Regions from separate parts of the Pantoea sp. SGAir0175 genome, predicted to be linked through region 2. Evidence: predicted binding sites of a transcription regulator. Region 2 holds the regulator's gene; each other region holds the start of a gene.
The links. Region 2 encodes LexA, which represses DNA repair genes until DNA is damaged. Its sites were predicted from a motif close to TNCTGTATGTACATACAGNA; they were not measured.
Positions count from the first base shown of each region.

Region 1: a site for LexA is predicted at 8,290-8,309, ahead of uvrB (excinuclease ABC subunit UvrB). Genes of this name have one in related genera too.
Region 3: a site for LexA is predicted at 1,758-1,777, ahead of umuD (translesion error-prone DNA polymerase V autoproteolytic subunit). Genes of this name have one in related genera too.

Region 1 is NZ_CP028081.1:2,850,227-2,860,102, reverse strand. Features, by position in the region: gene pgl (6-phosphogluconolactonase) at 127-1,122, shown strand; gene C1N56_RS13330 (kinase inhibitor) at 1,201-1,677, opposite strand; gene bioA (adenosylmethionine--8-amino-7-oxononanoate transaminase) at 1,745-3,037, opposite strand; gene bioB (biotin synthase BioB) at 3,124-4,155, shown strand; gene bioF (8-amino-7-oxononanoate synthase) at 4,156-5,307, shown strand; gene bioC (malonyl-ACP O-methyltransferase BioC) at 5,288-6,043, shown strand; gene bioD (dethiobiotin synthase) at 6,040-6,711, shown strand; gene C1N56_RS13300 (ABC transporter ATP-binding protein) at 6,754-7,470, opposite strand; gene uvrB (excinuclease ABC subunit UvrB) at 8,389-9,876, shown strand, end outside.
Region 2 is NZ_CP028081.1:3,729,001-3,738,876, reverse strand. Features, by position in the region: gene plsB (glycerol-3-phosphate 1-O-acyltransferase PlsB) at 1-1,972, opposite strand, end outside; gene C1N56_RS17500 (diacylglycerol kinase) at 2,098-2,466, shown strand; gene lexA (transcriptional repressor LexA) at 2,572-3,186, shown strand; gene dinF (MATE family efflux transporter DinF) at 3,315-4,640, shown strand; gene C1N56_RS17485 (CsbD family protein) at 4,800-5,012, shown strand; gene zur (zinc uptake transcriptional repressor Zur) at 5,083-5,604, opposite strand; gene C1N56_RS17475 (conjugal transfer protein TraF) at 6,053-7,300, shown strand; gene dusA (tRNA dihydrouridine(20/20a) synthase DusA) at 7,391-8,386, shown strand; gene pspG (envelope stress response protein PspG) at 8,596-8,862, shown strand; gene C1N56_RS17460 (quinone oxidoreductase) at 9,054-9,876, opposite strand, start outside.
Region 3 is NZ_CP028081.1:2,400,822-2,410,697, reverse strand. Features, by position in the region: gene C1N56_RS11145 (DeoR/GlpR family DNA-binding transcription regulator) at 1-274, opposite strand, end outside; gene C1N56_RS11140 (LysR family transcriptional regulator) at 407-1,312, shown strand; gene umuD (translesion error-prone DNA polymerase V autoproteolytic subunit) at 1,309-1,740, opposite strand; gene otsB (trehalose-phosphatase) at 2,099-2,887, shown strand; gene otsA (alpha,alpha-trehalose-phosphate synthase) at 2,884-4,320, shown strand; gene flhD (flagellar transcriptional regulator FlhD) at 5,349-5,699, shown strand; gene flhC (flagellar transcriptional regulator FlhC) at 5,699-6,277, shown strand; gene motA (flagellar motor stator protein MotA) at 6,411-7,298, shown strand; gene motB (flagellar motor protein MotB) at 7,295-8,326, shown strand; gene cheA (chemotaxis protein CheA) at 8,337-9,876, shown strand, end outside.

The sequences.
Region 1 (9,876 bases), 880 kb from region 2:
CAAAGCGTTAAGTCTACACCCGCCAGCGGCCCTGAGACAAAAAGCAGGGCACAAATCAGCCCAGCGCGCGGCGGTGAAACGCGCTACAGTTACTGTTTTTCATCAGGCAGCGAATAAGGAAAACGCATGAAACAAGTCGTGTATACCGCCAGTCCCGAGAGCCAGCAGATCCACGCCTGGCAGATGCAGGAAGATGGCGCACTGACGTTATTGCAGGTCACGGATGTGGCCGGCCAGGTGCAGCCGATGGTGGTGAGCCCGAAGAAAGATTTTCTCTATGTCGGCGTGCGTCCGAATTTTCGCGTACTGGCGTACCGCATTGCGGCCGACGGTACGTTGAGCCTGGCCGGTGAAGCGCCGCTGCCGGGCAGCCCGACTCACATTTCTACCGACCGCCAGGGCAACTATCTGTTCTGCGGCTCCTATAACGATGCCTGCGTCAGCATCAGTCCGATTGGCAGCGACGGCCTGCCGCAGGCACCGCTGCAGGTGATTAACGGGCTGGAGGGCTGCCATTCGGCGAATATCGACCTCAGCAACCAGACGCTGTTTGTACCAGCGCTGAAACAGGATCGCATCTGCCTGTATCAGCTGCAGGCGGACGGCACGCTGGCACCGCGCACGCAGCCGCAGGTGACCACCGTAGAGGGCGCCGGCCCGCGTCATATGGCGTTCCACCCGAACGGCGCCTATGGCTATGTGGTTAACGAACTGGACAGCACCGTCGACATCTGGGCGCTGAACAATGTTAACGGCCAGGTCGAGCGCGTGCAGAGTCTTGATATCATGCCACCGGGCTTCAGCGATACGCGCTGGGCAGCGGATATCCATATCACCCCGGACGGTCGCTTCCTGTATGCCTGTGACCGCACCAGCAGCACGCTGACCGTGTTCAGTATCAGTGAGGACGGCTCGGTACTGACGATTGAAGGTTATCAGCCGACCGAAACTCAGCCGCGTGGCTTTAACATTGATGGCAGCGGTCAGTATCTGGTGGCGGCGGGGCAGAAATCGCATCACATTGAAGTCTATCGCATCGGCGATCGTGGCCTGCTGCAACCGCTGGCGCGTTACGCCGTGGGTCAGGGCCCGATGTGGGTAGTGATTCACGCGCTGGACTGAGGAACGCGCTTCGGTCATGCAGGGTCGCCATCCACGGCGACCTCTGCCAGGGTGCGCAGCGATGCGCACCTTATGCAATCAGGCGTATGTCACCGTGATCGATGCGCTGGCCAGCGCGTGGAAGTGCACGTTGAAGCCGACCATCGCGCCGCTGGCACCTTCGTCCACCTCAATTTTCTCCACGTCCAGCGCATGCACCGTAAAGATGTAGCGATGCGATTCGCCCTGCGGCGGCGCTGCGCCACCGTAACCGTTCTGGCCGAAATCGGTGCGTGTCTGAATGGCACCCTCCGGCAGCTCCGCCACGCCGGAACCGGCGCCCTGTGACAGCACGGTCACCTCAGCCGGAATATTGGCGACCACCCAGTGCCACCAGCCGGAGCCGGTCGGGGCATCCGGATCGTAGCAGGTCACCACAAAGCTTTTGGTGCCGGCCGGCACTTCATCCCATGCCAGGTGCGGCGACAGATTATCGCCTTGGTAACCCATGCCGTTAAACACGTGGCGCTCGGGCATTTTATCGCCATCGTTAAAATCCTGGCTTACTACGCGCATGATCTCTCCTTTCCTGTTGTGTACTGCTCTCCATGATGGTGGAAAATGGCGGCGAGTGCCAGCGGTGTCAGGGCTGAAAGTGGCCGTCCACCGCCAGTGCAGCGCTTAGCGCCGCCGTCAGCTGCGTCAGCTGTGTGGCAGAAATCAGATAAGGTGGCATCAGGTAAATCAGCTTACCGAACGGGCGAATCCATACGCCGCGTTCCACGAAGAACTGCTGCAGCGCCGCCATGTTCACCGGCTGATGGGTTTCAATCACGCCAATCGCCCCCAGCACGCGCGCATCCGCCACCATCGGATGGTCGCGCAGCGGCAGCAGTTCCGCACGCAGCTGCTGTTCAATCGCCGCTACCTGCGCCGGCCAGTGCCCTTCGTTGATCAGCTTCAGGCTTTCAACCGCCACCGCACAGGCCAGCGGATTGCCCATAAACGTCGGACCATGCATAAAGCAGCCCGCCGCGCTGCGGCTGATGGTATCGGCGACGTCGCGCGTGGTCAGGGTGGCGGAGAGCGTCAGGGTGCCGCCGGTCAGCGCCTTGCCGAGACACAAAATGTCCGGTGTGATGCCGGCGTGTTCGCAGGCAAACAGCTTGCCGCTGCGGCCGAAGCCGGTGGCGATCTCATCGGCGATCAGCAATAAACCGTAGCGATCGCACAGCGCTCGCACCTGTTGCAGATAGCGTGGATGGTAAAAGCGCATGCCGCCGGCACCCTGCACGATAGATTCGAGGATCACCGCGGCGATACTGCGATGGTGCTGCTCGATTAGCCGGGCGAAATCGGCAATATCGTTGTCATCCCAGTCATCGTCAAAGCCACACTGCGGCGCGCGGGCGAACAGATGCTCGGGCAGGTAGCCGCGCCACAGGCTGTGCATGGAGTTTTCCGGATCGCAGACCGACATGGCGGCAAACGTATCGCCGTGATAACCGCGCTGCAGCGTGAGGAATTTCTGCCGCGTTTCTCCGCGACCCAGCCAGTACTGCAGCGCCATTTTCATCGACACTTCGACGGCGATCGAGCCGGAATCGGCGAGGAACACGCACTCCAGCGCCTCGGGCGTCATGGCGATCAGCTGGCGGCTCAGCTCCACGGCTGGCGGATGGGTGATGCCGCCGAACATCACGTGTGACATCTGCGCCATCTGCTGCTGCAACGCCTGATTGAGGCGCGGATGGTTATAGCCGTGGATCGCTGCCCACCACGACGACATGCCGTCGACCAGCTCACGTCCATCGGCCAGCTGCAGCGTGCAGCCGTGCGCGGCCACCACCGGGTAGCACGGCAGCGGATCGCGCATTGAGGTGTAAGGATGCCAGATATGCTGGCGGTCAAAGCGGAGGTCGTCCTGTGTGAACATCTGTCTTGTAAACCATTTTTAAAAGATTTAGTTTACAAGTATAACCACGTTAATCGTCAGGATGAACCCCCTTTTTGGAGTAAGCAATGGCTAATCGCTGGACACTGGCTCAGGCTCAGGCGCTATTTGATAAACCTTTTCTCGAGCTGATGTTTGAAGCACAGCAGGTGCACCGCCAGCACTTCGACCCGCGTCAGGTGCAGGTCAGCACGCTGCTGTCGATCAAAACCGGCGCCTGTCCGGAAGACTGTAAATACTGTCCGCAGAGCGCGCGTTACAAAACCGGGCTGGAAACCGAGCGCCTGATGGAGGTGGAAGCGGTGCTGGAATCGGCGCGCAAGGCCAAAGCAGCCGGCTCCAGCCGCTTCTGCATGGGCGCGGCGTGGAAAAACCCGCACGAGCGCGACATGCCGTACCTTGAGCAGATGGTGCAGGGCGTGAAAGCCATGGGCATGGAAACCTGCATGACGCTGGGAACGCTTGACCACGATCAGGCGCAGCGGCTGGCCAGCGCCGGGCTCGATTTTTACAACCATAACCTCGACACCTCGCCGGAGTTTTACGGCAGCATCATCACCACCCGTACCTATCAGGAGCGTCTTGATACGCTGGATAAAGTGCGCAACGCCGGCATCAAAGTGTGCTCGGGCGGCATTGTCGGGCTGGGCGAAACGGTCAACGACCGCGCCGGTTTGCTGGTGCAGCTGGCCAACCTGCCCACGCCGCCGGAGAGCGTGCCGATTAACATGCTGGTGAAAGTCAAAGGCACGCCGCTGGCGGATAACGATGACGTCGAGCCGTTCGACTTTATCCGCACCATTGCCGTGGCGCGCATCATGATGCCAACCTCGCACGTGCGCCTGTCGGCCGGTCGCGAGCAGATGAGCGAACAGACCCAGGCGATGTGCTTCATGGCGGGTGCCAACTCGATTTTCTACGGCTGCAAGCTGCTGACCACGCCGAACCCGGAAGAGGACAAAGATCTGATCCTGTTCCGCAAGCTGGGCCTGAATCCGGAGCACACCGCCACGACGGCGGGCGATAACGAACAGCAGCATCAGCTCAGCGAGCAGTTGCTGCACGCCGACAGCGCGCAGTTCTATAACGCGGCCGTGTAAATGTGGTCTGAACGTATTGCGCAGGCGCTGACGGCGCAGCGTGCCGCCGACGGCTGGCGGCAGCGGCGGCGCATTGAGCACAACAGCGTGCGTGAAATTACCCTCGACGGGCAGCGCTATCGCCACTTCTCCAGCAATGATTACCTCGGCCTGAGCCAGCATCCGGCGGTGATGGCTGCCTGGCAGCAGGGCGTGCGCGAGGCGGGCGTCGGTGCCGGGGCTTCCGGCCACGTCACCGGCTACAGCCGCCACCATGCGCAGCTGGAACAGCAGCTGGCATCCTGGCTCGGCTACCCGCGCGCGCTGCTGTTTATCTCCGGCTTTGCCGCCAACCAGGCAGTAATCCATCTGCTGGCGCAAAAGTCGGATCGCATTATCGCTGACAAACTGGCGCACGCCTCGCTGCTGGATGCCGCCAGCCACAGTCCGGCAACGCTGCGCCGTTTTGCCCACAACCAGCCAGCCAGCCTGGCGAAGCTGCTGGCGACGCGCGCGGAAGGCGGCACGCTGGTGGTAACCGAGGGCGTATTCAGCATGGATGGCGACAGTGCGCCGCTGGCTGAACTTGCCGCCGAAACCCGGCGCGCGGGCGGCTGGCTGCTGGTGGACGATGCGCACGGCATTGGCGTCACCGGTGAGCAGGGGCGCGGCAGCTGCTGGCAGCAGCAGGTGAAACCGGAACTGCTGGTGGTGACTTTTGGTAAAGGCTTTGGCGTCAGCGGCGCCGCGCTGCTGTGTGATGACGCTACCGCAGATTACGTCGAGCAATTCTCGCGCCATTTAATCTATTCCACCGCCATGCCGCCGGCGCAGTGCTGTGCGCTGCTGGCGGCGCTGGCGCAGATCCAGCAGGGCGACGCGTTGCGCGCGCGGTTACAGCAAAATATTGCCCGCTTTCGCGCGGGCGCGGCGCAGTTGCCGTGGCAGCTGATGGCCTCTGACAGCGCCATTCAGCCGCTGATCGTCGGTGAAAACCACGCCGCGCTGGCGCTGGCGCAGCGGCTGGCGCAGGCCGGTTGCTGGGTGAGCGCGATCCGGCCACCGACGGTGCCGCCGGGTACCGCGCGGCTGCGCATTACGCTCACCGCGGCGCATCATCCCGAAGATATCGACGCGTTGCTGGAGGCACTGTATGACGCTGCAGGTGAATAAACAGGCGGTGGCGCAGGCGTTTGGCCGGGCGGCCGCGCACTACGAACAGCATGCTCAGCTGCAGCGCCAGAGCGGCGAGGCGCTGCTGGCGCTGGCGCCGGCCGGATTTGGCCCGCAGCTGCTGGATGCCGGCTGCGGCACCGGCTGGTTCAGCCGCTACTGGCGCGATCGCGGTCGCCAGGTCTGCGCGCTGGATCTGTCACCGGCGATGCTGCAGGCGGCACGCGAACAGCACTCGGCGCACGACTATTTACAGGGCGATATCGACCAGTTACCGCTGGCGGATAACAGCGTCGACGGCGTCTGGAGCAACCTGGCGGTGCAGTGGAGCAGCGATCTGCGCACCGCGCTGCTGCAGTTTCTGCGCGTGACGCGCCCGGGCGGCAGCGTGCTGTTCTCGACGCTGCTCGACGGCTCGCTGCAGGAGGTGCACCAGGCGTGGGCGCAGATCGATGGTCGGCGTCACGCCAATCGCTTCCTCAGCGGCGATGCCTTTGCCCTGGCGACCGCGGGCCTGCCGCTGCGCAGCCAGACGCAGATCGTCACGCTGCATTTCCCCAGCGCGCTCAGCGCCATGCGTTCGCTGAAAGGCATCGGCGCGACGCATCTGCACGATGGACGGCAGGCAGCATTGCTGACGCGCCCGCAGCTGGCGCAGCTGGAGCAGCACTGGCCGCAGGCTGCGCACGGCTATCGTCTCAGTTATCACCTGATGTATGGAGTTTTACAAAAATGACACGCTGGTTTATTACCGGAACTGACACCGAAGTGGGCAAAACAGTCGCCAGCGGCGCTCTGTTGCAGGCGGCCAGCGCTGCGGGATTACGCACTGCTGGCTACAAACCGGTGGCCTCCGGCTGCGAGATTACGCCCGACGGCGTGCGCAACAGCGACGCGCTGGCGCTGCAGCGCTACAGCAGCCTGGCGCTGAGCTATGAGCAGGTAAACCCGCTGGCGTTCATCGAACCGACGTCGCCGCATATCGTCAGCGCGGAAGAGGGCAGACCGATTGAATTTGCGCAGCTCTCCGCTGGCTTACGCGCGCTGGAACAGCAGGCTGAATGGGTGCTGGTGGAAGGCGCGGGCGGCTGGTTCACGCCGCTGTCCGCGACGCAAACTTATGCCGACTGGGTCGCCGCCGAGCAACTGCCGGTGATTCTGGTGGTCGGCGTGAAGCTCGGCTGCATCAACCACGCCATGCTGACGGCGGAAGCGGTGAAGGCGCGCGGGTTGCGCCTCGCCGGCTGGATTGCCAATGACATCCAGCCGCCGGGTAAGCGACATGCGGAATATCTGGCAACGCTGCAACAGCGCATTGCGGCCCCGTTCCTCGGTGAGATTCCGTGGCTGAGCAGCGCGGCGCAGCAGGCCGACTGTGGCCGTTACCTTACCCTGCCACAGTAAATGGCGCGGCGGCGCAGCACCCTGCGCCGCACGCTACCGACGCTAGGTGGCCGTTAACCACTTACTCACCGTTACATCATCCAGCTGCGCCACGCTGCCCTGCGCCACGTTGCGGCCGCGATGCAGCAGCAGAAAATAGTCCGCCACGCGGCGAATGAACGACACATGCTGTTCCAGCAGCAGAATCGTCAGGCCATAGTCGCGGTTCAGGCGGCGAATCAGATTCCCCATCTCCTCCTCCAGCCACGGCGACATGCCTTCGGTGGGTTCATCGAGGATCAATAGTTTCGGCTGCAGCACCAGCGCGCGCGCCAGGGCCAGCTGCTGCTGCTGATCCATCGGCAGTTCGCCACTGCGCTGATGACGCAGCGAGTAGAGCGCCGGAAACAGATCGAACACCATCTCGGGAATGGCGCGGCTGCGATCGTCCTGTGCCGCCATCAGCGCAATCAGCAGGTTATCTTCCACGCTCATCTGGGAAAAGATGTGGCGTCCCTGTGGTACGTAGCCGATGCCCATGCGCGCGCGTTGCTCAGCAGGCTGCAGCAGCAGGTTTTCCGGCGGCGCGCCGTCTTCCTGCCAGGTCATCGATCCACTATTAATGGGCAGGCGACCCATAATACAGTTCACCAGCGTGGTTTTGCCCATTCCCGGGCTGCCCAGCACGCCGGTGCAGGTGCCTGGCGGCAGATCGAGATCCACATCCCATAAAATATGGTTCTGACCGTAAAATTGATTCACCGAACGTAAACTCAGCATCTGACATTCTCCTTCCAGATTATTCGCCTGAATGCTCCCGCTCTGTGTCGTCTGGCATACAGTCATGCACAATGGCTATTGGGACACTGCTGTCGCCGGCGGCGCTTGTTCATCCTGCCGGCATGGACTCGTCACTCCACCGTTAATTCACTGCAATTCCCAGGCCAGATCCGCCAAAGCAGCCTCAATCGGGGTAAAAGGCAGCGAAACTCGCCATAATTGATGAGAAAAGCTTAACAATTGCCCACAGTAATAACTCGCCTGCACTTTGACGGTGCTGACTGCTTAACGTTTCTGGTGCATCTGTGCTGTCATAAGGCAGGGACTGAAGAAATAAGTGGCCTTAACGCTGGGCTTTTTCCCGTTACGGCACGATGGGGTACGCCAAAAGAATAGTTAAAGCCGCACGGGATGATGGAAAAATAATCGCAAAAAAAATTTTTTCGCACGGCAGGATAAGCGAGGGGAAAATTATACACAGCCGATGGACGTGGGGCTGGATTCAGTTATCCACTATTCCTGTGGATAACCTTGTGCATTAGCGACTGAAAACCGGGCGCAAGCGAGGAAATACGCGGGTTGCATACATAATGCTGCGAAACTGGGCTTTTGAGTCAAAGTCTTTTAAATCAGCAGGTTATTTAAAAGCAAGCCTGAGAATTGTCTGGCTTGTCATCAGACTGCAATTTAATGACGCTCTATTGACAATTGTTAAAAGCGTTGCTCGTCTGGGGATAACCTTGCGCAACAAACGCTTCCGGATTACCGCATAAATTACGCTGAAGCGAATCGCGGCATCTCCCCATCATCGTGCAGTATATCTGTAATTATATCCAGTATTTTTTTCTGGCAAAATCGCCATAGCAGAGTAGAATTACCAGCCTGCCCGCCGACTTCTTCAGCAGGAACCGTAATACCATGAGTAAAGCCTTTAAACTCAACTCCGCTTTCAAACCTTCAGGCGATCAGCCTGAGGCGATTCGTCGCCTTGAAGAAGGGCTGGAGGATGGACTGGCGCACCAGACGCTGCTGGGGGTTACCGGTTCAGGAAAAACTTTTACCATCGCCAACGTCATTGCCGATCTCAACCGGCCGACCATGGTAATGGCACCGAATAAAACGCTGGCGGCACAGCTGTATGGTGAGATGAAAGAGTTCTTCCCGGATAACGCGGTCGAATTCTTCGTCTCCTACTACGACTACTATCAGCCGGAAGCCTACGTGCCCAGTTCGGATACCTTCATCGAGAAAGATGCGGCGGTAAACGAGCACATCGAGCAGATGCGTCTCTCTGCCACCAAAGCGATGCTGGAGCGCCGCGACGTGATTGTGGTGGCGTCGGTTTCTGCTATCTACGGTCTGGGCGATCCCGATCTCTACCTGAAAATGATGCTGCATCTGACGCGCGGCATGATCATCGACCAGCGCAGCATCCTGCGCCGCCTCGCCGAACTGCAGTACACCCGCAACGATCAGGTTTTCCAGCGCGGCACCTTCCGCGTGCGCGGCGAAGTGATCGATATCTTCCCGGCGGAATCCGATGACATTGGTCTGCGCGTTGAACTGTTTGATGAAGAGGTTGAGCGCCTGTCGCTGTTCGACCCGCTGACCGGCCAGGTGATCTCGGTGATTCCGCGTTTCACCATCTACCCGAAGACGCACTACGTGACGCCGCGCGAGCGTATTCTGCAGGCGATGGAAGAGATCAAGGATGAGCTGGCGGTGCGGCGCAAAGTGCTGCTGGAGAACAACAAACTGCTGGAAGAGCAGCGCATCACCCAGCGTACCCAGTTCGACCTCGAAATGATGAACGAACTCGGCTACTGCTCGGGCATTGAAAACTATTCGCGCTATCTCTCCGGACGCGGACCGGGTGAGCCGCCGCCGACGCTGTTTGATTACCTGCCGGCGGATGGCCTGCTGGTGGTCGATGAATCCCACGTGACTATTCCGCAGATTGGCGGCATGTATCGCGGTGACCGCGCGCGTAAAGAGACGCTGGTGGAGTACGGTTTCCGCCTGCCGTCGGCGCTGGATAACCGTCCGCTGCGCTTTGAAGAGTTTGAAGCGCTGGCACCGCAGACCATTTACGTCTCGGCCACGCCTGGTAACTACGAGCTGGAGAAATCGGGCGGCGACGTCATCGATCAGGTGGTGCGGCCTACCGGTCTGCTCGATCCGATCCTTGAGGTGCGTCCGGTGGCGACCCAGGTCGACGATCTGCTGTCGGAGATCCGCAAGCGGGTCGAAATCAACGAGCGCGTGCTGGTCACCACGCTGACCAAGCGCATGGCCGAAGACCTCACCGAGTATCTTGAAGAGCACGGCGAGAAGGTGCGTTATCTGCACTCCGACATTGATACCGTTGAGCGTATGGAGATCATTCGCGATCTGCGTCTCGGGGAG
Region 2 (9,876 bases):
AGCGCAGGAACAGTTCGCTCTTCAGCATCGGATAGACCAGGCTGACCTGGCGCAGCAGTTCCGCCTCGCTGATCTCCCGATGCTGCTGCACGATAGCGGCAATCAGCGACGGCATCACCAGCATATGGTGGATGTTGTTGCGATAGTAGGTCATCAGCACCGCCTGCTCGCGCGGCAGAATGATGATCTCGCCAATACTGTCCTGCTCGGTCTCGAACTTGTTCATGCCCATGGCGTGATCGAGCAGCGCTTCAGCGCTGAGATCCGGCACGGTTGACTCGGGTGAGTACGGCACATTGCGCAGCAGCTGGGTGTAGCACTCCAGCTGTTCCGTCAGCTGTTCACGCGTCAGCGAACGCTGGCGCGATGCCAGCAGCGCGGTCACGCACAGGTTCATGGCGTTGGCCGCGCCGGCTTCGTTGATGCGTACCATCAGACGTGCCGCGATATCGTTCACTACCGGCGTCATCCACGCCGGACGCTGAGGATCGATAGGGTCAATCGCGTCGCGCCACTCCGGAACCTGTTTGTTAAGATAGTTAACCAGCGACAGCGGCTCACCGAAGTTCACATAGCCCTGACCGAGGTTACGCAGCTTGCGCAGGCCGCGCACCATCTGCATGAAACCCTCTTTCTCTTTCGCGGCACCGCGCAGCTCTTTGGCATAAGTGCCGACTTCCATCACGTGCTCATAACCGATGTAGATCGGCACAAAGGTGATAGGACGGCTGCCGCCGCGCAGCAGCGCCTGTAACGTCATCGACAGCGTGCCGGTTTTCGGGTCGAGCAGACGGCCAGTACGTGAGCGCCCGCCCTCAACAAAATACTCAACCGAATAGCCGCGGCTGAACAGCTCGCCCAGATACTCGCGGAACACCGTGGAGTAGAGCTTGTTGCCTTTAAAGGTACGACGAATAAAGAAGGCACCGAGGCGACGGAAAATCGGTCCGGCTGGCCAGAAGTTGAGATTGATACCGGCAGCAATGTGCGGCGGCACCAGGCCCTGATGATAGAGCACGTAGGACAGCAGCAGATAATCCATGTGGCTGCGGTGGCATGGCACGTAAACAATTTCGTGACCATCCTGCGCCAGCTGGCGCACGCGTTCGCCGCCGTGCACGTTAATGCCCTGATAGAGTCGACTCCACAGCCAGCCCATCACACGGTCAGTCACGCGGATCGCTTCGTACGAGAAATCCGCCGCCACTTCTTCCATCATTTCGATGGCGTTCTGCTGGGCTTTTTCATGCGAAATCTTCTTGCTGCGCGCTTCGTCTTCAACCGCTTTCTCAATCGCTTTGGATTGCAGCAGCTTGTTGAACAAATCCTGGCGTGCCGGCAGACGCGGGCCGACGGCTGCCAGCCGCTGGCGGGCAAAATGAATGCGCGCGACACGTGCCAGCTTCTGCGCGATCGACTGATCGGTACCGTGTTCGGTGGCCATCTGACGCAGTGAAACTGTGGGTGAGAAACGGACAAAGCTGTCGCGACCGTGCCACAGGATGGCAAAGAACTTCTGTATACCGTTAAGAATACGCAGATGTGGCGTCGGTTCGCCCTGAATTTCACGGCCTGGCGCACGGCCAAACATCACGGAAACCGGCAGCATCTGTACGTCCAGCGCCGCATTGTTGCGGTGCAGATCGAGGTAGTCATGGAACAGCTTGACCGACTCCGGGTTCGCCACGAAATAGGGGAAGACGCGCGGCCCATCGTGAATAAATACGTGGCGCGGCAGCAGGGTGCCGTCAATCTCCAGCGGCGCCAGCGGATCCGGCAGATCGTGCTTCAGGCACTGTGCGCGTAGCGTGAGCAGGTCCGCCTTTGAATCATAAGGCAAAACATACATCACCGGACGGGTCGGATCGATACCGTGTTCCGAGATCGGATCGGTCGGAATGACCTTACTTTTTACCAAAATAGAGAGTGGTAAATTCAACAATTTGTAATAGAGTTTACGCCAACCTGACATAGACAACTTGAAGCCTCTTGTTAGCAAAGCGCGGCAAGCATACCAGAAAGTGCGGCGAAGATCTGTGGCTGTGCCACCTCGCGCGCCCAGACATTGACGTCAAAAACAGTTAAGGGTTCCACAACATGGCAAATAACGTCACCGGTTTCCTGAGAATCATTAAAGCCGCCGGTTATTCCTGGCAGGGGCTGCGCGCTGCCTGGCAGCATGAAGCCGCTTTTCGCCAGGAGGCGATTGCCGCACTGGTCGCGGTTGCCATCGCCTGCTGGCTGGATGTCGATGTCATCACGCGTGTGTTGCTGATTGGCTCGGTGGTGCTGGTGGTCATTGTTGAGATCCTTAATAGTGCCATCGAAGCCGTGGTGGACCGCATCGGTCAGGAGCGCCATCCGCTGGCGGGACGCGCCAAAGACATGGGCTCGGCGGCGGTACTGCTGGCTATCTTACTGGCTCTGTTTGTCTGGATCGCGCTGCTTTGGTCGCATTTGCGATAAACATTCCACATTCATCAAGCCGCTGATTTTTCCCTCTGTTTCGGTTTTCATTTCGCCAATACCTGTATATACTCACAGCGACTGTATAAACAACCAGGGGGCGGGATGAAAGCGTTAACCAGCAGGCAGCAACAGGTCTATGACCTGATTCGCGACCATATTAATCAGACCGGCATGCCGCCAACGCGTGCTGAAATTGCTTCGCAACTGGGCTTCCGCTCGCCTAACGCTGCTGAAGAGCACCTGAAAGCGCTGGCGCGTAAAGGTGTCATTGAAATCGTCTCCGGTGCATCGCGCGGTATCCGCCTGCTGATGGAAGAAGAGGCGAGTGAAGGGCTGCCACTGATCGGTCGCGTTGCCGCCGGTGAACCGCTGCTGGCGCAGGAACATATCGAAGCCCACTATCAGGTCGACGCCAACCTGTTCAAACCCTCTGCCGATTTCCTGCTGCGCGTCAGCGGTATGTCGATGAAAGATATCGGCATTATGGACGGCGATCTGCTCGCGGTGCATAAAACACAGGAAGTGCGCAATGGCCAGGTGGTGGTTGCGCGTATTGATGATGAAGTCACGGTGAAACGCTGGAAGAAGCAGGGCGCGATTGTCCAGCTGCTGCCGGAAAACAATGATTTCCAGCCGATTGTCGTGGATACCCGTGAACAGTCGCTGACCGTGGAAGGGCTGGCCGTAGGCATCGTGCGCAACGGCGAGTGGCTCTGAAACCCGGTTGATCTCCCCCGCTGCGGCGGCGCTCGCGCGCTGTCCGCAGTCTGCTCTAATCATACTTTTGTTCCCGGCCCGTAAGGCGCTCGCTCAGGCCGACCACCGTAACCCTCGGGATGGGGCTGATGCAGCTATTTTCCTCTTCTGATAAAGCGCTGTGGCGACTGGCGTTGCCAATGATCCTCTCCAATATCACCGTGCCGCTGCTCGGCGTGGTCGATACCGCCGTGATTGGCCATCTTGATAGCCCGATCTACCTCGGCGGCGTGGCCGTAGGCACCACGGCAACCAGCTTCATCTTTATGCTGCTGCTTTTTCTGCGTATGAGCACCACCGGTTTAACCGCGCAGGCCTTCGGGGCCGGCGATAAACAGGCACTGGCGCGCGCACTGATGCAGCCGCTGCTGATCGCCCTCGCCGCCGGGTTGCTGCTGGCGCTGCTGCGTTCTCCTGCCAGTAGTCTGGCGGCAACGCTGATGGGCGGCAGCGCGGAAGTCCAGCAGCAGGCGCAGATCTTCATTGAAATCCGCTGGCTGAGCGCACCGGCTACGCTGGCTAACCTGGTGATTCTCGGCTGGCTACTGGGCGTGCAGTATGCGCGTGCGCCGATGGTTCTGCTGATTGTCGGAAACCTGGTTAACATCCTGCTCGATCTGCTGCTGGTGCTGAAACTGCACTGGGGCGTTGCCGGTGCCGCCGCCGCCACGGCGCTGGCCGAATACGTGACGCTGGCAGTGGGATTATGGATGGTGGCGCGCGTGCTGAAACTGCGCGGTATCGATTTCAAACTGCTGAAAAACAGCTGGCGCGGTGACGCGGCGCGGTTATTTCGCCTTAATCGCGACATCATGCTGCGCTCGCTCATGCTGCAGATCTGCTTCGCCTCGCTGACCCTGCTGGGTGCACGCATCGGACCGGATGTGGTTGCGGTCAATGCGGTGCTGTTGATGTTCCTGACGTTTACTGCCTATGCGCTGGACGGCTTTGCTTACGCGGTGGAAGCCTGCTCGGGTGAAGCGGTAGGGGCAAAAGATCGCAGCCGGCTGCTGCTGATCTGGCATGCCGCCTGTCGCCAGGCGGGTATCGTTGCGCTGCTGTTTGCGCTTATTTATGCGCTCAGCGGGCCGCACATTGTTGCGCTGCTTACCTCGCTGCAGCCGCTGCGTGAGATGGCCGATCGCTTTCTGCTGTGGCAGGTGATTTTACCGCTGGTCGGCGTCTGGTGTTATCTGCTGGACGGCATGTTCATTGGCGCGACGCGCGGCCGCGAAATGCGTAACAGCATGATCATGGCAGCAGCCGGTTTCGGCATCACTTTGCTGACGCTGCCGTGGTTAGGGAATCACGGTTTATGGCTGGCGATCACGGTGTTTCTGGCGCTGCGCGGCCTGACGCTGGGATGGATGTGGCGCCGCCACTGGCAGCGTGACAGCTGGTTCAGCCAGCCATAAGCGCAGCGCAGGCACCAGAATAATCTGTAATTCCGTGCACAATCCGAAGCGGCAACTATAATTATCTCAAACGGCGCAGATAAGCAGCGCGTTATATGGTTATTTCCGGTATTACATGAGAAATACACCATCTCACTCAGGAAGACGTGGAGGATTGTTATGAACAAAGACGAAGCGAGCGGAAACTGGAAGCAGTTTAAAGGGAAGTTTAAAGAGAAATGGGGCAAGTTGACCGACGACGATTTGACCGTGATCGAAGGGAAACGCGATCAGCTGGTGGGTAAAATCCAGGAACGTTACGGTTACGCCAAAGATGAAGCTGAACGTGAATTGAAAGACTGGGAAAGTCAAAACAAAGATTACCGCTGGTAAGTCTCCCGCTTTAAGGATGATGCTCCTACCCGCTGATCGTTACGATCGGCCTGGCATACGGACGTGCCAGTTACCCTTTACGCACCTTCTTCTTAGTTTCCACTTCATGATCGTGCTGACAGCTACCCGGCTGCGTGCAGGCCGCCACTTCGGCACAGTTTTCACACAAGCCGTGCGCCTCAATAACGCTATGACGTAAGGTAAAACCTGCCTGATCGGCCAACCCGGCAATGATCTTTTCCACGCCGTGCGCGTGCTTCTCACTGACGGCGGCACAGTTGTCGCACACCAGCATCACCGATGTGTGCGCCGGCTCGTCGAAATGGTGGCACACCACATAACTGTTATTTGACTCCACCCGATGAATAAATCCCTGCTCCAGCAGGAAATCCAGCGCGCGATAAATAGTTGGTGGTTTCGCCTGGGGTTCACTGATGCGCAGCTGGTCCAGCAAATCGTAAGCGCTAATGGAACCGTTCTGCTCCGCCATCAGGCGCAGCACTTCTGCGCGCTGCGTAGTGAGGCGCACGCCACGGTCAAGGCACAGAGATTCAGCCTGCGTGAGCAGTTGTTCGGGCGTGAGGTTTGGCATAAGCATTCTCCAGGTGATGGGTGATGTTATTTTATCACACAAACTTTTACGCTGCTGCCATTGCTTTTTTACCTTATATCATCCAGGAAATGTCCGGCTTTCAGCCACTTATCTGCCGCGTTGCGTCCTGGTACCTCCTTCTGTTAAGCCATGCTTTTCCTTCCTGAGTTTTTTCTCACAGGTTAACCCATCTTTTTGCTTTGCAACTCACTGACTTAGTGGCTATGGTTCAAAAGGTTTTAAGTAATTTCTGGCATCAATTTAGCTGACGTTCATATTTCTGCATAAAACAACAGCAGAATGGTGCGGGCGTGACCAATTCTGCGAATAGCAATGCTAATTCCTTTCAATTCACAGCAATAAAGCGTTAGCCAGCGTTCAGAATAGGGCTAATAAACTATTCCGTCGTAGAGACAGTCCACGACAATTAAAAGGTGATGGCAGACTCATGGTGAAGACATTATTCAGACGCAAGAAAATTGCTTATGTTGTTGGTTTTAATGCGGTATTTTTTACCTCATCAGCATTTGCTGCTGGCACCTGGTACGATGCGCGTAACGATGCCATGGGGGGAACCGGTGTCGCTTCCTCAACCTGGAGCTCGGCAGTGCTGGCTAACCCGGCATTGATGACCAAAGCGCAGCCTGAAGATAACGTCAGCATCATTTTTCCTTCAGCCGGTGTGCAGATTACTGACAAAGACAAATTAGTGGATCGCGTAGACGAAATTACTGATACGGTGGACCGCTATCGTGACGTGATCAACAACATCACGCTGCCGGAGATCATCAATGGCGCGCCTCAGGTCAGAGCCGCGGCAGGTGATATGGCCAATCAGCTGCGCGATCTGCGCGGTGATAAAGCGAATGGCACCGCAGGCGTGGCGTTAGCCGTCAGCATTCCCAACGAGACCCTTCCTTTCGCCTTCATCACCAAAGCCTACGGCACGGCGCACATCCGCGCTAACGTAGTACAGAGCGATATTGATTATCTGGATCAGGTCGCAAATGGCCGCATTCCTTTGCCGGGCGACCAAAATAATCTGCGATCCAGCGCCAACGGCCTGGCTGCGCTGATCACCGATTACGGCGTCGCAATGGCACATGAGTTCACCATCGCCGGTCACCCGGTCTCCGTTGGCGTCACGCCGAAGCTGCAGAAAACCTGGCTGTATAACTACACCGCCAGCGTTTATAACTACGACAAGAATGATATTAACGACAGCCGCTATCGCAGCACCGATACCGGTTTCAACGTCGATGCCGGTATCGCTACCGACTTCGCGGAGAACTGGACCTTCGGCGTGACCGGGCAGAACCTGGTATCGCGCGATATCGACACCAAAGAGGTTAACGGCTATCGCGATACGTATCAGATTCGCCCGCTGGTAACTACCGGACTGGCGTGGAATCGCGGACCCTTTACCCTGACCGGCGATGTCGATCTGACCGAAACCAAACGTTTTAAATCGCAGGAGAGTAGTCAGTACGCTGGCGTGGGTGGTGAATATCGCGTGCTGGACTGGCTGGCGCTGCGTGCCGGCTATCGCGCGGATATGAAGTCGAATGACACCGATGTGTTTACGGCCGGTCTCGGCGTGTCGCCGTTCAACAATGCGGTGCATCTGGACCTGGCCGGTTCGGTCGGCAAAGACAATACCTGGGGCGCCATGGTGCAGCTCGGGTTTAACTTCTGACCACACGATGACGGGCGGCTGTGTCGCCCGTCACAGCTGTGATATCATTGCGCAGTTTCTCATCACTTAACTGCGGATTTACTGCGTTTCATGACCGATACATTCTCTTCGCAACGTTTCTCCATCGCCCCGATGCTGGACTGGACCGACCGTCACTGTCGCTATTTTCACCGTCAGCTGAGCGGCGACACGCTGCTGTACACCGAAATGGTGACCACCGGGGCCATCATCCACGGCAAAGGCGACTATCTGGCCTATAGCGAGGCGGAGCATCCGCTGGCGCTGCAGCTGGGCGGTAGCGATCCGGCTGCGCTGGCAACCTGTGCAAAGCTGGCAGAAGCGCGCGGATACGATGAGATCAACCTGAACGTCGGTTGTCCGTCCGATCGGGTACAGAACGGCCGTTTTGGCGCGTGCCTGATGGGTGAGGCGGCGCTGGTCGCGGACTGTATCAAAGCGATGCGCGATGTGGTCAGCATTCCGGTCACGGTGAAAACCCGCATCGGTATTGACGACCAGGATAGCTACGCCTTCCTGTGCGATTTTGTCGGCACCGTGGCGCAGCAGGGCGGTTGTGATACGTTCATTATTCATGCGCGTAAAGCGTGGCTATCGGGTCTCAGCCCGAAAGAGAACCGTGAAATTCCACCGCTCGACTATCCGCGCGTGTATCAGCTGAAGCGGGATTTCCCGGCGCTGACCATAGCCATTAACGGCGGCGTTAAGACGCTCGATGAGGCCAAAGCGCATCTGCAGCACCTGGACGGCGTGATGATGGGGCGCGAGGCCTATCAAAATCCCGGCATTCTGGCGCAGGTTGATCGCCAGCTGTTTGGCCGCGAGACACCGGTGGCCGATCCGGTCGCCGTGGTGCGTTCCATGTACCCTTACATCGAAGCCGAACTGGCACAGGGCACCTATCTGGGACACATTACGCGCCACATGCTGGGCCTGTTCCAGGGCATTCCCGGCGCGCGCCAGTGGCGCCGTCATCTGAGCGAAAATGCCCACAAACCGGGCGCAGACGTCCGCGTGCTGGAAGCGGCGCTGGCGCTGGTGGCTGACCGCATCGTGCAGGAAGCCTGATCCCGCGAGCCGGCCTGGTCAGGCTGGCAGGACGGTTTAAACCGCACGGTTTCGTCGTGCGGTTTTTAATTCACCACCAGTTAGTCAATTTCACCAAATCAACTTCTCCTCTGTCCTGCATCAAAGCGATAATTCAATGGCTTAGCGATTGGCACGACCTGGCACGTATCTTGTAATACCTTCTGCATTACTGATACAGGAGAGCGCTCGTGGAAATATTATTCGTTATCGGCTTTTTTATGATGCTGCTGCTGACTGGCGTATCGCTGCTGGGCGTGATCGCCGCGCTGCTGGTGGCCACCGTGGTGATGTTTCTCGGCGGGCTGTTTGCGCTTGTTATAAAATTGTTGCCGTGGCTGGTGCTGGCGGTGGTCGCCGTGTGGCTGTATCGCGCATTTACCACGCCGCAGGGAGAGGTGAAACTTAACCGGCTGAAAAGGAAAATCAGCGACTTAGAGAAGAGAAGCTGGCGCTAAATGCGGTTACGATCACAGAGTTGGTGATTGCTTAGTACGAATTCGCAATTAAACATATTTTTTACTTATGTTTTCTGTCAGGATAGGTAAAGAAATTCAGACGAATTCATCGCCGCTGTCCCTACACCAGCGCGAACTATAAAAAAGAAAGAAAAGGGCTTCCTTCGGGAAGCCCTTCGTCATTTCTGCTATCAGGGAATCAACAGGCTGGAACCCTGAGTGGCACGACTCTCCAGCACCTGATGCGCACGTACCGCATCGCTCAGGGCAAATTTCTGCTGCTCCGGCACGTTAAGCTGAATAGCGCGGCTGGCGATGAGCGAAAACAGTTCGCCGCTGGCGCGATCGAGCTCTTCACGGTTGGTGATATAGCCAAACAGGGAAGGGCGGGTGACAAACAGCGAGCCTTTCTTGTTGAGAATGCCGAGGTCAACGCCGGTCACCGGGCCGGAGGCATTACCAAAGCTCACCATCAGGCCGTGGCGGCGCAGGCTGTCGAGGGAGGGTTCCCAGGTATCTTTACCCACTGAGTCGTACACTACCGCCACTTTTTCACCGTTGGTCAGTTCGCTGACGCGCTGGGCGATATCCTCTTCGCGATAATTGATGGTGGCCCAGGCGCCGGCATCTTTGGCGATCTGCGCTTTCTCCGCAGACCCGACGGTGCCAATCAAATGCGCGCCCAGCGCTTTCGCCCACTGGCAGGCAATCAGGCCCACGCCGCCTGCGGCGGCATGAAACAGGAAAATTTCATCAGCTTTTACTTTGTACGTCTGACGCAGCAGATATTGCACCGTCAGGCCCTTGAGGAAAGAGGCCGCAGCCTGCTCAAAGCTGATGCTGTCCGGCAGAATCACCAGCCGATCTTCTGCCACATTGTGCAGCTCGCTGTAGGCACCGAGCGCGGCCTGGCAATACACCACGCGATCGCCCGGCTTGAAACGCGAAACCGCGCTGCCCACTTTTTTCACGATGCCTGCCGCTTCAGTGCCCAGGCCGGACGGCAGCGAGGAG
Region 3 (9,876 bases), 1.3 Mb from region 2:
GTACCAGCGATGCGGCATAGCGGCCAGGGCTTTGTTTGGCGTGCACGTTCAGCTGCGCCTTCTCCACATACGGCAATGCCTGATGGACCACGGCAGGCAATCTGGCGCCGCCGTGTATGCCAACCACCAGGCCGGCGTCCTGCAGGAATTTAATATCGCGGCGGATGGTCATCGCCGACACCGCCATCAGCGTGGCCAGTTCGTGAATGGTGGCCGATCGTTTCGCAAACAGGTAGCGATAAATAGCGTCTTTTCGGTCTTCGGGCAGCATCATGAGCTCGGGGTTAAAAGTGACGTTTTGCCTGCCATGCCACGCACGCATAGCGTCCGGTACGGCAGCTTCGCTATGATAGCTCATCTGAAGTTGAATCAGATTCAACGAGGCAATGAGTCAGGAGACACCGAAATGCCCGCCCTGCAACGTAATGAACTGGCCGATCTGAATGTTTTTCTGCTGATTTGCCGGCGCAAGAGCTTCCGCCTCGCCGCGCTGGAACTGGGGGTCACCACGTCGGCCATCAGCCACACGTTGCGCAGTCTTGAAGCGCGTCTTGGCGTGCGCCTGCTCAATCGCACCAGCCGGGCGGTGGTGCCGACGGACGCCGGTGCCGCTTTTTTGCGCCATCTGGAAACCGGCTTTGCGCAGATTGAGCTGGCGCTGAACGATCTGCACCTGTATCGCGAATCACCCAGCGGCCGCCTGCGGCTGAACATCCCGCGTGATGCCGGGCAGCTGCTGTTTCGGCCGATCCTGGCGCGCTTTATGGCGACCTATCCGGAGCTCAGTCTGGAAATTACGGTGGATAACAATCTGGTGGATATCATCGGCAGCGGCTATGACGCCGGGATTCGCTACGGCGCCAGCGTACCGAAAGATATGATCGCCATGCCGCTGACGCCCAAACTGCGCTGGATCGTGGTGGCGTCACCCGATTACGTGCGCGACGCGCCGCCGCTGCAGCATCCGGACGATCTGCGCAACCATCGCTGTATTCGCATGCGCCTTGGCAATGGCACGCTGTATAAGTGGCCGCTGGCGCAGGGCAAGGTGACGTATGAGGTCGATGTGCCGGGCACGCTGACGCTCAATGAGAGCGACATGATTATTGATGCGGTCGCCGGCGGTTACGGTCTCGGCTACTGCCCGGAGCGCTACGTACAGGCGCAGCTGGCGAGCGGGCAGCTGGTGCGCGTGCTGACGGACTGGTGCAGCGAAGACGAACCGCTGGTGATGTATTACCCCGACCGTCGCCAGCTGCACCCGGGTTTACGCCGGCTGATTGAGATGATCCGCGCCGAAACGATGCGCTAACGCTGGACGCGTGCGGCGTAAATAATAAACGTCACCACGCCAAAAATTTCCAGCTCCTCCTCTTCACGCAGCCGGATGGGCTGATAGCGCGGATTCATCGGCATCAGCTGTACGCAGGGATGCGTCTGTAGCCGCTTGACGGTGAACTCGCCGTTAATGGCGGCGATTACGATGTCGTCGTGCCGGGCATTGAGTGAGCTGTCGACCACCAGCAGGTCGCCTTCGCGGATATTGGCATCGCGCATCGAGTCGCCTTCGACGCGCACAAAATAGGTGGCGCTGGGGCGGGTCACCAGCAGCTCATTGAGATCAATCTGGCGCTCAATGTAGTCCTGAGCGGGCGAGGGGAAACCACCGTGCACCGCGTCAAGGAATAGCGGGCGGGAGCGCGAAGGCGGTGAAAGCTGTGGCAAAAAGAAACGCGTCATAGCGAATATTCCATAGATACTGTTTTTATATACAGTATCAGGCGGTTTTTGCTATGATCAAGTCTGCCCGCGGTAAAAAAAGCGAAGCGTATGAAAAACAGCAGAATTCAGTTTTTTGCCGCGCAAACCGCTGAAAAGTGCACTCTTCGCTAAGCACTCTGTGCGCCCGTCTGGCGAAACTTCAATTGTTGTCTACACTTAATGTTGCCGATGTTCGTAGTGCGGTTGCAGTGTTGATGAAAATTTCGTTTAGTTCTGGAGCGTTACCCTTTCGATTCCCGTGTTTACGGAAAAACCTCCTCACTTCCTGCCTGCCTGCGAACAGACTGCCCGTTTACGTTCAGATACAGGAGGAGACGTGACCCCTGCGGTTAATGAGAACAGCACCCTGCCGTCGCTAAGTGGCGGACTTTACGCCTTCTTTTTTGATGTTGACGGCACGCTGGCCGCGCTTCAGTCGCAGCCCGAGTCGGTTTCCATCCCCGCATCGGTGCGCCAGCATCTGCAACAAATTTCTAATTTAAGTCACGGCGCGCTGGCGCTGGTTTCCGGCCGTCCGATCAGCCAGCTGGATGAGCTGGTCGCGCCGCTGGAAGCCCCGGCGGCGGGCGTGCACGGCGCTGAGCGCCGCGATGCCAGCGGACATCTGCATCGTCAGTCGCTGCCGGATGAGGTGGCGCAAACGCTGCAGGTTGAACTGCAGCAGACCCTTGACCAGTGGCCCGGTACGCTGCTGGAAGTGAAAGGCATGGCCTTTGCGCTGCACTACCGCAACGCGCCAGAGTATGAAAACGCCATCATGCAGCTGGCCGAAGAGGCGGTAACCCGCTTTCCGGCGCTGGCGCTGCAGCCAGGTAAATGTGTGGTGGAACTGAAACCGCAGGGCATCGATAAAGGTGCTGCGGTACGCGAATTTATGCAGGAAGCGCCATTTACCGGTCGCATTCCGGTATTTGTGGGCGACGATCTGACCGATGAGAAAGGCTTTCTTGCAGTCAATGCCATGCACGGCATCTCGGTCAAGGTCGGTGAAGGTCCAAGCCAGGCGCGCTATCGTCTGCCCGATGTGGCAGCGGTCTGGCACTGGCTGGAACAACTATTATTACAACTAGAACATGACAACGTCGGTAAGGAGTTTAGGTTATGAGTCGTTTAGTCGTCGTATCTAACCGTATCGCTATTCCTGATGGAAGCAAAACCAACGCAGGCGGTCTCGCCGTCGGCATTCTGGATGCGCTGCAGACCACCGGAGGATTGTGGTTTGGCTGGAACGGAGAGATCAGTGAGTTTTCCGGTGAAGAAGATGAGGAACTTACCCAGATCGAACAAGACGGCATTACCTATGCCTCATTCCCCCTCAATCAAAACGATTACGATCAGTACTACTGCCAGTTTTCTAACACGGTGATCTGGCCCGCGTTCCACTATCGCCTCGATCTGGTGCAGTACCAGCGTGAAGCCTGGGAAGGCTACTGCCGCGTGAATACCCTGCTGGCGCAGCGGCTGAAACCGCTGATCAAGCCGGACGATATCCTGTGGATCCACGATTACCACCTGCTGCCGTTTGCCGCTGAACTGCGTAAACAGGGCATCAATAACCGAATCGGATTCTTTCTGCATATCCCGTTCCCGACGCCGGAAATTTTCAATGCGCTGCCGCCGCATCAGGAACTGCTGGAAATGCTGTGTGAATACGATCTGCTGGGTTTCCAGACAGAATCCGATCGCGTGGCGTTTCTCGACAGCCTGAGCCAGCTGACGCAGCTGCAGAATAAAGGCGAGAAGAAGCATCGCGCCTTTGGCAATACCTTTATGACCGAGGTTTACCCTATCGGTATCGAGCCGGACAGCATTAAAGAGATGGCGGAAGGGCCGCTGCCACCGAAGATGGCCGCGATGAAGCGTGAGCTGGGCGATTTGCAGAATATTATCGCCTGTGAGCGTCTCGACTATTCCAAAGGCTTGCCGGAGCGTTTCCTTGCCTATGAAGCGCTGCTGGAAAACTTCCCGCAGCATCGCGGCAAAATCCGTTACTCACAGATTGCGCCGACCTCGCGCGGCGACGTGCAGGCCTATCAGGATATTCGTCACCAGCTGGAGACGGAAGCGGGGCGCATTAACGGTAAATACGGCACGCTGGGCTGGACGCCGCTCTATTATCTCAACCAGCATTTTGACCGCCGTCTGCTGATGAAGATTTTCCGCCTGACCGACGTGGGGCTGGTTACGCCGCTGCGTGACGGCATGAACCTGGTGGCGAAAGAGTATGTCGCGGCGCAGGATCCGGACGATCCGGGCGTGCTGGTGCTGTCGCGCTTTGCCGGAGCGGCCAACGAGCTGACTTCTGCGCTGATCGTTAACCCGTACGATCGTGATGATGTGGCGGCGGCGCTGGACCGCGCGCTGACCATGCCGCGCACCGAGCGTATCTCGCGCTATAACGACATGATGGCCGTACTGCGTAAGCAGGACATTTCGCACTGGCGCGAAAGCTTCCTGAACGATCTGAACACGCTGCCGGCACGCAGCGCCAGCCACGGTAGCGATAACAAGGTCGCGACGTTTCAGAAGCTGGCGTAATTAGCCCCGCAAGGCGCGATGTTCCCCTCAGGCAATGCCTCTCCCGTACGCGGGAGAGGTATCCGTCAGACGACGCAGGCAGGACCGTGCTGCGTAGCGTTTTCACGCGACACCCTCACCAGATGAAATCGATTTCATTTTGTTAAGCGCTAACCCGCTGACCCGGCACCAAAAAACGCACGAATTGGTTAAAATTAAGCCAGTTAATCACTGAAACGCTGAATTTTTTCTTCCGACCCTAAAGATTTGGCTGGCCAGGCCGATAGTTCTAATACATCAGTGTGTTAGTTAGTCAATTCATTCATATCGCTAATGTAACGTGCTGTTACATCCCTTGTGACTCGCTAAACCCTCCCTACAAACTCTTTACACACCACAAGCGGGCTGCATCCACTCTTCACGCTTCGCTAGCACAGCGCCATTAGTCCTGCGTGGCAATATTCCCTGTAAGTGATTAATTTAAAAGCGAATAATTACAGCTATTTTTGGTGTTTTATGCTGCCTTTTTGGTTTATTTTGGGGCCTTGTCTTTGCCTAAAGCCAACGTAGCAGATAAAAGATCGTCCCATGGCGGCGATCTGCGACACACTTCAAAATTCAGACTTTTCCTGTGAAATATTAGCGAAACGTTTCAAAATCGCTCAAAAAAAGAACAACAGAAAAGCATTACTGAAGCTTCACTTGAAAAATTTGCCTTAAAAGTGTGACACAGATCACACTTTATCTAAAATTTCATACCAATCACGTTGTATGTCGAAATCAGACGATATAGATTTGCCTTGTTTTCGGATTAGTCTTAAAAAACTGTAAGCAGACGTCACGGAAGATGGTTACAACTCAAGAAAAGATTGGCCTGGAGTTTTGACTACTACTGATCAATATCCCGGTGGGAAGTGAAACAGTTCAGTACGCGTTGGCTTATGCCTGATTATTTTTTGCCATCTTTAGATTTACCAACCAGCAACCCGAACCATAGAACACTTAATTCTGTGGCCGTATATATGTCGCGTCTATCAGGATGGAAAAAAATGGGTACATCAGAATTACTAAAACACATATATGACATCAATCTGTCATATTTATTGCTTGCACAGCGTTTGATAAACCAGGAAAAAGCTTCAGCAATGTTTCGTTTAGGTATCGATGAGCCAATGGCGGATGCATTGCAGCAATTGACTTTACCTGAGATGGTAAAATTAGCGGAAACCAATCAACTGGTTTGCCAGTTCCGCTTTACCGATCACAATCTTATTAACCGTTTAACGCAGGAATCACGTGTGGATGATTTGCAGCAAATCCACACCGGTATTTTATTATCCAGCCGTTTATTGCGCAGCGCATCGAAAGATGATGCCTCTGCTAAAAAGAGGGCGGTATAATGACCGAAAAAAGTATTGTTCAGGAAGCGCGTGATATTCAGCTGGCAATGGAGCTGATTACATTGGGCGCACGACTGCAGATGCTGGAAAGTGAAACCCAGCTGAGCCGCGGTCGCCTGATTAAACTGTACAAAGAGCTGCGTGGTGCACCCCCACCGAAAGGCATGCTGCCATTCTCTACCGACTGGTTCATGACCTGGGAACAAAATATTCATGCGTCGATGTTCTGCAACGCCTGGCAGTTTCTGCTGAAAACCCGGCTGAGCAGTGGCGTAGAGGCGGTTATCAAAGCGTATCGCCTGTATCTTGAGCAGTGTCCGCAATCGGACGAGGGCCCGCTGTTGGCGCTGACCCGCGCCTGGACCCTGGTGCGATTTGTTGAAAGTGGCATGCTGGAATTGTCTGACTGTAAATGCTGTGGCGGAAGCTTCATCAACCACGCGCATCAGCCGCCGGGCAGCTTTGTTTGCAGCCTGTGCCAGCCGCCATCACGTGCCGTAAAAAGACGTAAACTTTCTGCAGATTCTGCCGATACCTTTCCACAACTGCTGGATGAACAGGTTAAACGCGCCGTTTAAGTTTGTTCGCATCGTGGAAAGCATCCAGCAGCGGTTAATACCGCTGCTTTTTTTTTGCCCACACCCTGTGAATAACACCTGCGGCTCTCTGGCTTAACTTCCACCAACACGTTACGGACGTAAGGATGTTTTTGTGCTGATTATTGTGGGTTATATCGTAGTCCTCGGTTCCGTGCTGGGCGGTTACATGATGGTAGGCGGCCATCTGGGCGCGCTTTACCAGCCGTCGGAGTTGCTGATTATTGGCGGCGCCGGCATTGGTGCGTTTCTGGTGGGCAACAACGGCAAATCGATTAAAAAGACGCTAAAAGCGCTGCCTTTGTTAATGCGCGGCTCAAAATATAACAAAGCCGTATACATGGATTTAATGGCGCTGCTGTATCGCCTGATGGCGAAATCACGTCAGCAGGGCATGCTGTCGCTGGAACGCGATATTGAAGATCCCAGCCAGAGCGAAATTTTCGCTAACTATCCGCGTATTTTGTCCGATAAACCTTTAGTGGATTTTATTACCGACTATTTACGGCTGATGGTGAGCGGAAATATGAATGCTTTCGAGATCGAAGCCCTGATGGATGAAGAGATCGAAACCTATGAACACGAGTGCGAAGTACCAGCACAAAGCTTAGCGGCAGTCGGTGATGGCCTGCCGGCGTTTGGTATCGTCGCCGCGGTAATGGGCGTGGTGCACGCGCTGGCCTCCGCGGACCGCCCGGCGGCAGAACTGGGCGCGCTGATTGCGCACGCCATGGTGGGAACCTTCCTCGGTATTCTGCTGGCTTACGGCTTCATTTCGCCGCTGGCATCCGTGCTGCGCCAGAAGTGCGCGGAAACCACCAAGATGATGCAGTGCGTCAAAGTCACGCTGCTCTCCAGCCTGAACGGTTATGCGCCGCAGATCGCCGTCGAGTTTGGTCGTAAAACCCTGTATTCCACCGAGCGTCCGTCCTTTACCGAGCTGGAAGAGCACGTGCGTAACGCGAAAAACCCGGCTAAGCAGACTTCGGATACGCCTTCATGAAGCACGGTAATCGCCCGATTGTGCTGGTCAAACGGCGCAAACATAAAAAGCATGAAGGCAGCCATGGCTCATGGAAGATTGCCTATGCCGACTTTATGACGGCGATGATGGCGTTCTTCATGGTGATGTGGCTGATCTCGATCGCCAATCCGCAGGAGCTGGTGCAGATTGCCGAATATTTTAAAACGCCGCTCAAGGTCGCCCTGACCGGCGGTCAGCGTAGCAGCGACAGCGAAAGTCCGATTCCCGGCGGCGGCGATGATCCGACGCAGAAGAAAGGCGAAGTGCAAAAACAGGTCGATATGGATGCGCAAAAGCGCCAGCTGGATGACATTCGCCTGAACCGGCTGCGTGAAAAACTCGACCAGCTGATTGAGGCCGATCCGCGCCTGAAAGCGCTGCGTCCGCATCTGATCATCAACATGGTGGAAGAGGGGCTGCGCATTCAGATTATCGATAGCCAGAACCGCCCGATGTTTAAAACCGGCAGCGCGGAAGTGGAGCCGTACATGCGCGATATCCTGCGCGCCATTGCGCCGCTGCTGAATGATATTCCTAACAAAATCAGTTTGTCCGGCCATACCGATGACTTCCAGTACGCCAGCGGCGATCGCGGCTACAGCAACTGGGAACTGTCGGCAGATCGTGCCAATGCCTCACGCCGTGAGTTGGTGGCGGGCGGGCTGGACGGCGGCAAAATGCTGCGCGTGGTCGGTATGGCCGACACCATGAAACTGAAAAACCGCGGCGCCAACGACGCGGTGAACCGTCGTATCAGCCTGCTGGTGTTGAACCATGACACCGAAGCGGCGATTGAAAAAGAGAATGCCGAGAGCGATGCCGTTCAGGTGAGTGACCCGGCGCAGATTTTACCTAGCATTACCGCACCGGCTGGTCCGGCGGCGCCAACTGCCCCCACGGGTTCTACCGCAGCACCGGCCACACCGGCAGCCGCGGCGAATCCGCCGGCAGCGGCACCGCCCGCCGCCAGCGCGGTGACACCAGACCAACCCTCACAGCCGAGGTGATCCCGTGAGCATGGACATCAGCGATTTTTACCAGACGTTTTTTGATGAAGCCGATGAGCTGTTAGCGGATATGGAGCAACACCTGTTGGGACTGGATCCCCAGGAGCCCGATTCCGAGCAGTTGAATGCCATCTTCCGCGCCGCCCACTCCATTAAGGGCGGAGCCGGTACGTTTGGCTTTACGGTTTTACAGGAAACCACCCACATCCTGGAAAACATTCTGGATGGTGCGCGCCGTGGCGAAATGCAGCTCAGCACCGACATCATCAACCTGTTTTTGGAAACCAAAGATATTATGCAGGAACAGCTCGATGCCTATAAAACCGCGCAGGAGCCAAACGCAGAAAGCTTTAACTACATCTGTGAAGCCCTGCGCCAGCTGGCGCTGGAAGCCAAAGGAATAGCCCCGCAAGCCGCCGCACCGGTGGTGGCGCTCGCCGACGTGGCAGCACCTGCCGCGCCCGCCAGCAGCGGCCTGCGCCTGCAGCTGATTAATCTGAAAGAGAAAGAGCCGGATCTGCTGCTGGAAGAGCTGGGCAACCTCGGCACCCTGACCGATGTGGTGAAAGGCGCCAGCTCGCTGGAAGCCACCATCGACGGTGTCGGCAAAGACGATATCGTGGCGGTGCTTTGTTTCGTGATTGATGAAGCGCAGATTCAGTTCCCGCTGGACGCCGCACCCGCCACCGTTGCCGTTGCCGCCGCGCCCGTCGCAGAGGCCGAAGCCGAAGCGCCGATGCAGCAAACGGCGACCGTCACCGACATTACCCCGGCGGTGAAGCGTGAGAGCAAGCGTGCTGCCGCGCCCGCCAAAAGCAGCGAATCCAGCAGTATTCGCGTGGCGGTGGAAAAAGTTGACCAGCTGATCAACCTGGTCGGCGAGCTGGTGATTACCCAGTCAATGCTGGCGCAGCGCTCCGGTGCGCTGGATCCGGTGGCACATGGTGACCTGCTCAACAGCATGGGTCAGCTGGAGCGTAACGCCCGCGACCTGCAGGAATCGGTGATGTCGATTCGCATGATGCCGATGGAGTACGTGTTCAGCCGCTTCCCGCGTCTGGTGCGCGATCTGGCCAGCAAGCTGGGCAAAGAGGTTGAACTGACGCTGCTCGGCAGCTCAACTGAACTGGATAAGAGCCTGATTGAACGCATCATCGATCCGTTAACGCACCTGGTGCGTAACAGCCTCGACCACGGCATCGAAACGCCGGAAAAACGGCTGGCCGCCAGCAAAACGGCGGTCGGCAATCTGACGCTGTCCGCGGAACACCAGGGCGGCAACATCTGCATCGAAGTGATCGATGACGGTGCCGGCCTCAACCGTGAACGTATCCTGGCGAAAGCGCTCTCGTCCGGCCTGCCGGTCAGCGACAGCATGAGCGATGAAGAAGTCGGCATGTTGATCTTCGCGCCAGGCTTCTCGACCGCCGAGCAGGTGACCGACGTATCAGGCCGCGGCGTCGGCATGGACGTGGTGAAACGTAATATCCAGGAGATGGGCGGTCACGTCGAAATCTCCTCGAAGCAGGGCAAAGGCACCACCATTCGCA